3 regions of the Pseudomonas sp. AC242 genome follow, and region 2 is predicted to be linked to each of the others. Evidence: predicted binding sites of a transcription regulator. Region 2 holds the regulator's gene; each other region holds the start of a gene.
What was found. The regulator sigma-54, encoded in region 2, starts transcription at its own class of promoters, with help from an activator protein. The targets are predictions, from matches to a motif close to ANTGGCATNNANNTTGCTNT.

Region 1: a site for sigma-54 is predicted at 1,448-1,467, ahead of ACZZ0A_RS05855 (CmpA/NrtA family ABC transporter substrate-binding protein). Genes of this name have one in related genera too.
Region 3: a site for sigma-54 is predicted at 1,981-2,000, ahead of ACZZ0A_RS04380 (flagellar basal body rod protein FlgF). Genes of this name have one in related genera too.

What each region holds. Positions count from the first base shown of each region.
Region 1 covers NZ_OZ409873.1:1,285,187-1,288,460, forward strand. Annotated here, with positions in the region: gene ACZZ0A_RS05850 (ANTAR domain-containing response regulator) at 1-105, opposite strand, end outside; gene ACZZ0A_RS05855 (CmpA/NrtA family ABC transporter substrate-binding protein) at 121-1,332, opposite strand; gene ACZZ0A_RS05860 (quinone-dependent dihydroorotate dehydrogenase) at 1,556-2,575, shown strand; gene rmf (ribosome modulation factor) at 2,832-3,047, opposite strand.
Region 2 covers NZ_OZ409873.1:227,006-230,279, reverse strand. Annotated here, with positions in the region: gene lptA (lipopolysaccharide transport periplasmic protein LptA) at 1-113, shown strand, start outside; gene lptB (LPS export ABC transporter ATP-binding protein) at 113-838, shown strand; gene ACZZ0A_RS00935 (RNA polymerase factor sigma-54) at 1,026-2,519, shown strand; gene hpf (ribosome hibernation-promoting factor, HPF/YfiA family) at 2,593-2,901, shown strand; gene ptsN (PTS IIA-like nitrogen regulatory protein PtsN) at 2,914-3,274, shown strand, end outside.
Region 3 covers NZ_OZ409873.1:960,832-964,105, reverse strand. Annotated here, with positions in the region: gene flgH (flagellar basal body L-ring protein FlgH) at 1-302, opposite strand, end outside; gene flgG (flagellar basal-body rod protein FlgG) at 355-1,140, opposite strand; gene ACZZ0A_RS04380 (flagellar basal body rod protein FlgF) at 1,186-1,926, opposite strand; gene ACZZ0A_RS04375 (sigma-54-dependent phenylalanine hydroxylase transcriptional regulator PhhR) at 2,199-3,274, opposite strand, start outside.

The sequences.
Region 1 (3,274 bases), 1.1 Mb from region 2:
GGTCAGGCCGGACTCGTCGATCACCTCGAAACCGGCTTCAGTCAGCGCGGCTTTCAGGCGACCGACTTTTTTCGCCGTGTCATTGATCAGCAGAATGCGCAACATGTTCGCGGTCTCCTGTCAGCGGCGGGCGAGAAGGGGAGCGTCGTCGTTCAACGCATGCAGTTTGAAGCTGCGCGCGTAAGCGGCCGGGTCGCTGCCGTCCCAGATTTTGCCGTCGAGCAACTGGCTGCTGCGCATGTCGGTGCCCCACGCCGCCACGCCGACAGCGGTGGCGGCGTCGCGGTAGATATCCAGTTGCTGAACCTGGCGGGCGACGGCGAGGTAATCCGGATCTTCGCGCAGCAGGCCCCAGCGGCGGAACTGGGTCATGAACCACATACCGTCCGACAAATAAGGCAGATTCACTTCGCCGTTACCGTGAAAACGCAGCGCGTGCGGATCCTGCCAGCGATTGCCAAGGCCATCGGCATAGTCACCGAGAAAACGCGGCTCAATGCACGAAAGCGGAGCGTCCAGATATTCCGGCGCGCTGAGCAACTGCGCGGTGCTGCGGCGGTTTTCCGGACTTTCTTCGATAAAGCGACTGGCTTCAAGGATCGCCATCACCAGCGCCCGTGCCGTGTTCGGATACTGCTCGACAAATTCACGGGTGCAGCCAAGGACTTTTTCCGGGTGATCGGGCCAGATGGTCTGGCTGGTCGCCAGGGTAAAACCGAGATCCTGCTGCACCGCGCTGGCGGCCCAAGGCTCGCCGACGCAAAAACCATCGATGCGTCCGGCTTGCAGATGCGCAACCATTTGCGGCGGCGGCACCACCACGCTGTCGACATCCTGTAACGGATGAATGCCCTGACTCGCCAGCCAGTAATACAGCCACATCGCATGAGTGCCAGTGGGAAAGGTCTGGGCGAAGGTGAGTTTTGCGCGGCTTTGGTGCACGTGGCGGTCCAGCGCTTCAGGACTGGTCACACCAATGTTCTGCAGGCCGTGGGACAGGTTGAGACTTTGACCGTTTTGGTTCAGCCCCATCAACACCGCCATGTCGCTCGACGCCCCACCGCCAATGCCCAGATGCACGGCGTAGATCAGACCGTACAGACTGTGCGCAGCATCCAGTTCACCGCTGACCAGTTTGTCGCGCAGGTTGGCCCAGGAGCTTTGGCGCTTGAGATTCAGGGTCAGCCCGTAAGGCTGGGCAAAGCCCTGCGTGGCCGCGACGACAACCGATGCGCAGTCGCTCAACGCCATGAAACCGAGGTTGACTGCAGTCTTTTCCGGCGCATCGCTGCCATTGACCCAGGCCAGTGGCCCTACCGAAGGTTCATTCATACACCGCCACCTCGAAAAAAAGCGCCGCCGCGGACTTTGCGCAGGCAAAACCCGGGACGACGCCATTGTCCTTGCCCGCCTGCCGTCATTGGCCTGCGCGCTGATAGTCAAGGAGGGTGCAAGGCATATGCCACTGCCAGTGATTTGCGCGTGCGCCTCGCGCGGCAGGTCGATGCCCGGCTATAATCGCCGCCTCTTTTCGCCGCCCGAGTCATTGCCGCCCATGTATTCCCTGGCCCGTCAGCTGTTGTTCAAACTTTCCCCGGAAACCTCCCACGATCTGTCGCTGGATCTGATCGGCGCGGGTGGGCGTTTGGGCCTCAACGGCTTGCTGTGCAAGGCGCCGGCGAAGAAACCGGTGACGGTCATGGGCCTCGAGTTTCCGAACCCGGTAGGTCTGGCGGCCGGTCTGGACAAGAATGGCGCGGCCATCGACGGTTTCGCACAGCTGGGTTTCGGTTTTGTTGAAATCGGCACCGTGACCCCGCGTCCGCAGCCGGGCAATCCGAAACCACGGATTTTCCGCTTGCCGGAAGCCGAGGCGATCATCAACCGCATGGGTTTCAACAACCTCGGTGTCGATAACCTGCTGGCGCGTGTGGCCGCAGCGAAATACAAAGGCGTGCTGGGCATCAATATCGGCAAGAACTTCGATACCCCGGTTGAACGCGCGGTCGACGACTACCTGATCTGCCTGGACAAGGTTTATGCCCACGCCAGCTACGTCACGGTCAACGTCAGCTCGCCGAACACCCCGGGCCTGCGCAGCCTGCAGTTCGGCGATTCGCTCAAGCAATTGCTCGCGGATCTGGCCACGCGCCGTGCCGAACTGGCCCTGCGTCACGGCAAGCATGTGCCGCTGGCGATCAAGATCGCGCCGGACATGACCGATGAAGAAACCGCGCAGGTCGCCCAGGCGTTAATCGAAACCGGCATGGACGCGGTGATCGCGACCAACACCACCCTCAGCCGTGTTGGCGTTGAAGGCATGGAGCATGGCGACGAGGCGGGCGGTTTGTCTGGCGCGCCGGTGCGTGAGAAGAGTACGAATACCGTGAAGGTGCTGGCCAGTGAATTGGCGGGGCGGTTGCCGATCATTGCGGCTGGCGGGATTACCGAAGGCAAGCATGCGGCGGAGAAGATCCTCGCCGGTGCGAGCCTGGTGCAGATCTACTCCGGCTTCATCTATAAAGGCCCGGCGCTGATTCGCGAATCGGTAGACGCAATCGCCGCCTTGCGCTGATCCATAGACACCACTGTTCCCTTGTAGGAGTGAGCCTGCTCGCGATAGCTTTCTTTCGGTCACTTCATCAGCGACTGACAGACCGCTATCGCGAGCAGGCTCACTCCTACAGGTTTTGTGTAGGGCACAGATAATGTGACAGGCATAAAAAAGGGCTCCTCGAAGGAGCCCCTGGGCCGCAGCCCGCCGTCCGGGAAGGACGTGCATGGTAAGTCGTTACAAATTCAGATTGTCGTGTCGGAATAAGTGCCCTGTGTCAGCCGACGGCGTGAAGTTCGTTGAGTCTGTGGATTCCCGCAGTGCCGGTCATACCGTCCCAGTTGTCGCCGCGTCCTTCTCGCCAGCCGTTAATCCAGGCTTGACGTACCGACGGTAGAGTAAATGGGCAAAGCTCACGGGATTTGCCACCAACGCCATATTGATATCCGCGCAAAAATGCTCTTTCCAACGGATCACGCTTAAGTCTTCTCATAGGGTGTTTCCCTCACTTGTTGACTGTTTTGTATCGCGTTGACCTCAACTGAGGTCTGGCAGAAAAAACCTGCCATGGTGCGGCTCGCTGCCGGCGTGGCGAGCCAAGGTGTTGACGCCGTTGCGACGTCAACCTGTGTTCAGTTCTAACCAATGAGTCACACCGAGGGAATGATCGTTTTGTCATAAGGACGTAACGAAATTAGTGCTACAGCCATAAGTAACGAC
Region 2 (3,274 bases):
TGAAGAAACTGGCCAGCGCCGGTCGCGCTACCGGCAGCAAGGTTACCGAGGCGCGTCCGCGCATCGACATGGTGATCCAGCCGAAGAAGAAAACCGACGAGAAAACCCAGTAATGGCAACTCTGAAAGCTCAGCACCTGGCCAAGGCCTATAAAAGCCGCCAGGTCGTGCGTGATGTCAGCCTGTCGATCGACAGCGGCCAGATCGTCGGCCTGCTCGGCCCGAACGGCGCCGGCAAGACGACCTGCTTCTACATGATCGTCGGCCTGGTACAGGCCGATCAGGGTCGCGTGCTGATCGATGATCTGGACGTCAGCCACCAGCCGATGCACGGTCGTGCCAAGGCCGGTATCGGCTATCTGCCGCAAGAAGCGTCGATCTTCCGCAAACTGTCGGTGGCCGACAACATCATGGCCATCCTCGAGACCCGCCAGGAGCTCGACAAGGCCGGCCGTCGCAAAGAGCTGGAAAACCTGCTGCAGGAATTCCACATCAGTCACATCCGCGACAACCTCGGCATGAGCCTGTCCGGTGGTGAACGCCGCCGTGTGGAAATCGCTCGCGCGCTGGCAACGGCACCGAAATTCATCCTGCTCGACGAACCGTTCGCCGGTGTCGACCCGATTTCGGTCGGCGACATCAAGCAGATCATCCACCACCTCAAGGCCAAGGGCATTGGTGTACTGATCACCGACCACAACGTCCGTGAGACGCTGGACATCTGCGAAACCGCTTACATCGTCAACGACGGTCAGTTGATTGCCGAGGGCGATGCAGAAACCATCCTGGCCAACGATCTGGTCAAGGAAGTGTATCTGGGCCACGAGTTCCGCCTGTAAGCGCAACAGTGCCCGGTGCGCCGCCCGGGCGCTGTATCGATTCAAGCAGGATTTAATACGCTTTAATTGTTACAGCGCTCTAGGCAAACACTTCAGTTTCAGGCATATAATTTGCTTAAGTTTGGCGCTTCGGCGCCCTGTAGTGGATGGCGCATAGCGCCGGCGAATAAGGTGTTAAGCCCCTGCCATGAAACCATCGCTAGTCTTGAGAATGGGCCAGCAGCTGACGATGACACCGCAGCTGCAACAGGCCATCCGTCTGCTCCAATTGTCGACCCTGGATCTGCAACAGGAAATCCAGGAGGCTCTGGAATCCAATCCGATGCTCGAACGCCAGGAAGAAGGCGACGACTTCGACAATTCCGACCCCATGGCCGACAACGCCGAACAGAAGCCCGCCACCGAAATCCAGGAACCGTCCTATCAGGAAACTGCCCCGACGGTGGACAACCTCGAGGAGGGCGAATGGAACGAGCGCATCCCCAACGAGCTTCCGGTCGACACCGCCTGGGAAGACGTCTACCAGACCAGTGCCAGCAGCCTGCCGAGCAGCGACGATGACGAGTGGGACTTCACCACACGCACCTCCGTCGGCGAGAGCCTGCAAAGCCATCTGCTGTGGCAACTGAACCTTGCACCGATGTCCGACACCGATCGCCTGATCGCCGTCACCCTGATCGATTGCATCAACAATCAGGGCTACCTGGATGAAACCCTCGAAGAGATCCTCGAGGCGTTCGATCCGGAACTGGACATCGAACTGGACGAAATCGAAGCCGTCCTGCACCGCATTCAACAATTTGAACCAGCCGGCATCGGCGCCCGCAACCTCGGCGAATGCCTGCTGCTGCAATTGCGCCAGCTGCCAGCCAAGACGCCTTGGCTGGCTGAAGCCAAGCGTCTGGTCAGCGATTACATCGACCTGCTCGGCGGCCGCGACTACAGCCAGTTGATGCGTCGCATGAAGCTCAAGGAAGACGAACTGCGTCAGGTCATCGAACTGGTGCAGAGCCTGAATCCGCGCCCAGGCTCGCAAATCGAGTCGACTGAAGCCGAATATGTTGTCCCTGACGTTATCGTGCGCAAGGACAACGAGCGCTGGCTGGTCGAGCTCAATCAGGAGTCGGTGCCACGCCTGCGCGTCAATGCCCAGTACGCCGGTTTCGTGCGTCGCGCCGACACCAGCGCCGACAACACCTTCATGCGCAATCAGTTGCAGGAAGCCCGCTGGTTCATCAAGAGCCTGCAGAGCCGCAACGAAACCCTGATGAAAGTTGCCACCCAGATCGTCGAGCATCAGCGCGGTTTTCTGGAGTACGGCGACGAAGCCATGAAGCCGCTGGTCCTGCATGACATCGCCGAAGCGGTCGGCATGCACGAATCAACGATTTCACGGGTGACCACACAGAAATTCATGCATACCCCGCGCGGTATTTATGAGTTGAAATACTTTTTCTCCAGCCACGTCAGCACCTCCGAAGGCGGCGAATGCTCGTCCACAGCGATCCGCGCGATCATCAAAAAACTGGTTGCAGCGGAAAATCAGAAAAAGCCGTTGAGTGACAGCAAGATCGCTGGTTTACTGGAGGCACAAGGCATTCAGGTGGCTCGCCGCACCGTCGCCAAGTACCGCGAATCCCTCGGGATCGCGCCTTCGAGCGAACGCAAGCGGTTGATGTAAGCCACGTTACAGCGTTCCAGTGGCAGGCTTTTCGGCCTGCCGCTTTATGCACTGGCAACGAAGGAGAAGCTGTATGCAAGTCAACATCAGTGGACACCAACTGGAAGTGACCCAACCTCTGCGTTCCTACATCGAGGAAAAACTCCAACGACTGGAGCGACATTTCGACAAGATCACCAACGTGCAAGTCACGATGTGCGTCGAAAAGCTGAAGCAGAAAATTGAAGCCACCTTGCATATACCCGGCAGCGAAGTGGTCGCTAACGCAGAAGATACTGATATGTATGCTGCGATCGACTCACTGACCGACAAGCTGGATCGCCAACTCAAAAAGCATAAGGAAAAGACCCAGAGCCTCCTTCAGGGCGCTACCGGTCGTTAACATCCCTAATCCATGATCCGACTTGAAACCATCCTGACCCCCGGCCGTTCCCTCGTGAACGTGCCGGGCGGCAGTAAAAAGAAAGCCCTCGAACAAATTGCCAACCTGATCGCCCGCGAAGTGCCGGATCTGGAGATGCAAGATGTCTTCGAGGCGTTGATTGCCCGTGAAAAACTCGGCTCCACCGGTTTTGGTAACGGCATCGCCATTCCTCACTGCCGTCTCAAGGGTTGCCAGTCGCCTATCAGCGCCTTGATGCACCTTGATACGCCAATCGATTTCGACGCCATTGATGGCGCTCCGGTTGACCTGCTGTTCGTACTGCTGGTCCCGGAAGCCGCCACCGATGCGCACCTGGAGTTGCTGCGTCAGA
Region 3 (3,274 bases), 730 kb from region 2:
GAAGTCAGACCGACACTGTTATCGCTGTTCTTGTCCATCTGCGAGTTGGCGTTCTTGCTCGCCTGCGTGCGCTCGTTCAGGGTGATGGTGATGATGTCACCGACCCGGAAAGCCTTGCGGTCGCTGTACAGGTTCTGCTCGAAGCCGGCCTGATAGATCGAGCCATTATTGGCGGCAGCCGGCAACGGCGTGCGCGGCAACACCGGGGCGTAGTAAGGGTCATTGGGCTTGGGCGTCGGGGCGACGCAGCCCGCGAGCGAGACGACCCCACTCAATGCCAGAACAGATACAAAGCGATTCATGACCCTACCTCACGGTGTTGCAGGCGACCTCATGGCCGCCTCATAGACTTGATTACAGATTCTGCGTTACGAACGAGAGCATCTGGTCAGCGGTGGAGATCACCTTGGAGTTCATCTCGTAAGCGCGCTGAGTGGTGATCATGTTGACCATCTCTTCAACGGTGCTGACGTTGGATGTTTCCAGGGTGTTCTGCAGGGTGGTACCGAAACCGGCCAGACCCGGGGTGCCGACTTGCGGCGCGCCGGAAGCGGCGGTTTCCAGGAACAGGTTGTTGCCCACGGCCTGCAGACCAGCCGGGTTGATGAAGTCGGCGGTTTGCAGGTTGCCGATCACCTGCGACGCGGCGTTGCCAGCGACAGTGATGGACACCGTGCCGTCACGGCCGACGGTGAAGGTCTGGGCATCGTTCGGAATGACAATGGCCGGTTCCAGAGCGAAACCACTGGCGTTAACAATCTGGCCATTGGAATCGAGGTGGAAGGTACCGTCACGGGTGTACGACGTGGTGCCGTCCGGCTGCAGAATCTGGAAGAAACCGCGACCGTCGATAGCCATGTCCAGCGGCTGCTCGGTGGTTTGCAGGCTGCCGGCGGTGAAGTTTTTCTGGGTGCCGACAATGCGCACACCGGTACCCAGTTGCAGACCCGACGGCAGTTCGCTGTCCTGGGTCGACTGGGCGCCTGGTTGACGCTTGATCTGATAGAGCAAGTCCTGGAACTCGGCGCGATCACGTTTGAAACCCGTGGTCGACACGTTTGCCAGGTTGTTGGAAATGGTGGTCAGGTTGGTGTCCTGGGCGGACAGACCGGTTTTGGCAACCCATAGAGCCGGAAGCATTCGATTCTCCTCGTGCGCCTGTTTTACGGCGCGACGTTCTGATAATTAGCTGATCTGCAAGACCCGAGCCATGGCCTGGTCGTCGTCTTTGGCGGTGTTCATCATTTTGACGTGCAACTCGAACTGCTTGGCCAAGGCCAGCACCGAGGTCATCTCTTCAACGGCGTTGACGTTGCTCGACTCAAGGAAACCCGACACCAGTTTGACGTTGGCATCGGCCGGCGCAGGCTGGCCGTCCTTGGTGTAGATCGAGCCGTCGAGGCCCTTGTTCATGTTCTTGATGTCCGGGTTGACCAGTTTGATCCGGTCGACTTCCGCCATGACGCGCGGGCCTTCGCCCATCGCACGAATACTGATGGTGCCGTCTTCACCGACTTCGATCTGCTGCTCGGGCGGCACGGCGATCGGACCGCCGTTGCCGATCACCGGCATGCCGTTGCCGGCGCGCAAAACGCCGAGGGCGTCGACGTTGAGGCTGCCGGTGCGCACGTAGCTTTCGCCGCCGTTCGGGTTCTGTACGGCAATGAAGCCGTTGCCGGTCACCGCGACGTCGAGGTCGCGGCCGGTCTGCACCAGCGAGCCCGGGGTGAAGTCGGTTGCAGGCCGTTCGCTCATGGCAAACGCACGCGCCGGAAAGCTGTCACCGAACACCGGCATCGAACGCGCCTGCTCCAGGTCGCGCTGAAAACCGTTGGTGGAGATGTTCGCCAGGTTGTTGGCATGCGCCTTTTGCGCCAGCGCATTCTGGCTGGCGCCGGTCATTGCCACATAAAGGTACTTGTCCACACTCTTTCCTCTGCATGCCGGACGTTTGCCGCCCACCGCTGTACTGCTGAGCCATAAGCAATTTGCAGACCAACTTTTTTCTGGCGCACAAAGGCCCGGTAAACAAAGGACTTGGGGGATGGCGAGGGGAAATTTGAAATGTATCGAAGTCGAAAAACCGGCGGTGTTATGCCGCTTGGCGGCAAAAGATCAAAAGATCGCAGCGTGCCGCAGCTCCTACATTTGAAATGCGTATTCCTGTAGGAGCTGCCGAAGGCTGCGATCTTTTGATCTTAAGCTTCGGGATCTTTGCCGACCTCATATTCACGCAGTTTGTTGGCAATCGTGGTGTGCGAAACCCCCAGCCGCTTACCCAACTGCCGACTGCTCGGATGCTCGGAATACAGCCGCTCCAGCACTGCTTTCTCGAAGCGCCCGACAATCTCGTCCAGCCCACCCTCCAGCGAGAAATCGCCAAGCGGCTGACGCACGCCGTAATCCGGCAGACGAATATGCTCAGCTTTCACCGTGCCGCCATCGCACAGTGAAACTGCCTGGAACAAAACGTTTTCCAACTGCCGCACGTTGCCCGGCCAGTGGTAATGACTGAGGCGATCCATCGCCGCCGGCGCCAGTTTCGGCAGCGAGCAGCCGATCTGCCGACTGGCCTGATCAAGAAAATGCTCTACCAGTGGGGTTAACCCGTCGAGGCATTCGCGCAGGGGCGGGATGTGCAAGGAGAGCACGTTCAAGCGGTGATACAAATCCTGGCGAAACTCGCCCCGTGCGCACAGCTCAGACAAGTCCACCTGGGTGGCGCAGATCACCCGCACATCCAGATAAACCTCCTCATCACTGCCGACCCGGCGGAAGCAACCGTCCTGCAGAAAACGCAGCAACTTCACCTGCAAGCGCGGACTCATTTCACCGACACCGTCGAGAAACAGCGTGCCGCCCGCGGTCAATTCCAATAGCCCAAGCTTGCCCTCAGCGCGCGCGCCTTCGAACGCACCCGGGCCATAACCGAACAACTCGGTCTCGGCCATCGACTCGGGCAGGCCGGCGCAGTTAAGCGCCATCAACGGCGACTGCCCGCGCGGACTGGCGAGGTGGCAGGCACGCGCCAGCAACTCCTTACCGGTGCCGGTTTCGCCTTCAATCAATAGCGGCGCATCCAGTGGTGCCATACGCCGCGCTTCCCGCACCACGGCGGCCATGACTTTCGAACTCTGGAAGATGCTGTCGAAGCCACGCAACTCTTGCTTGCGCACGTTGTAGATGCGCTCGCCAACGCGGTCGGCGCGATGCAAGGTCAGCACGGCACCGGCCATCGCTTCACTGTCGTCGTGCTCCGATTGCAGCGGTGCGA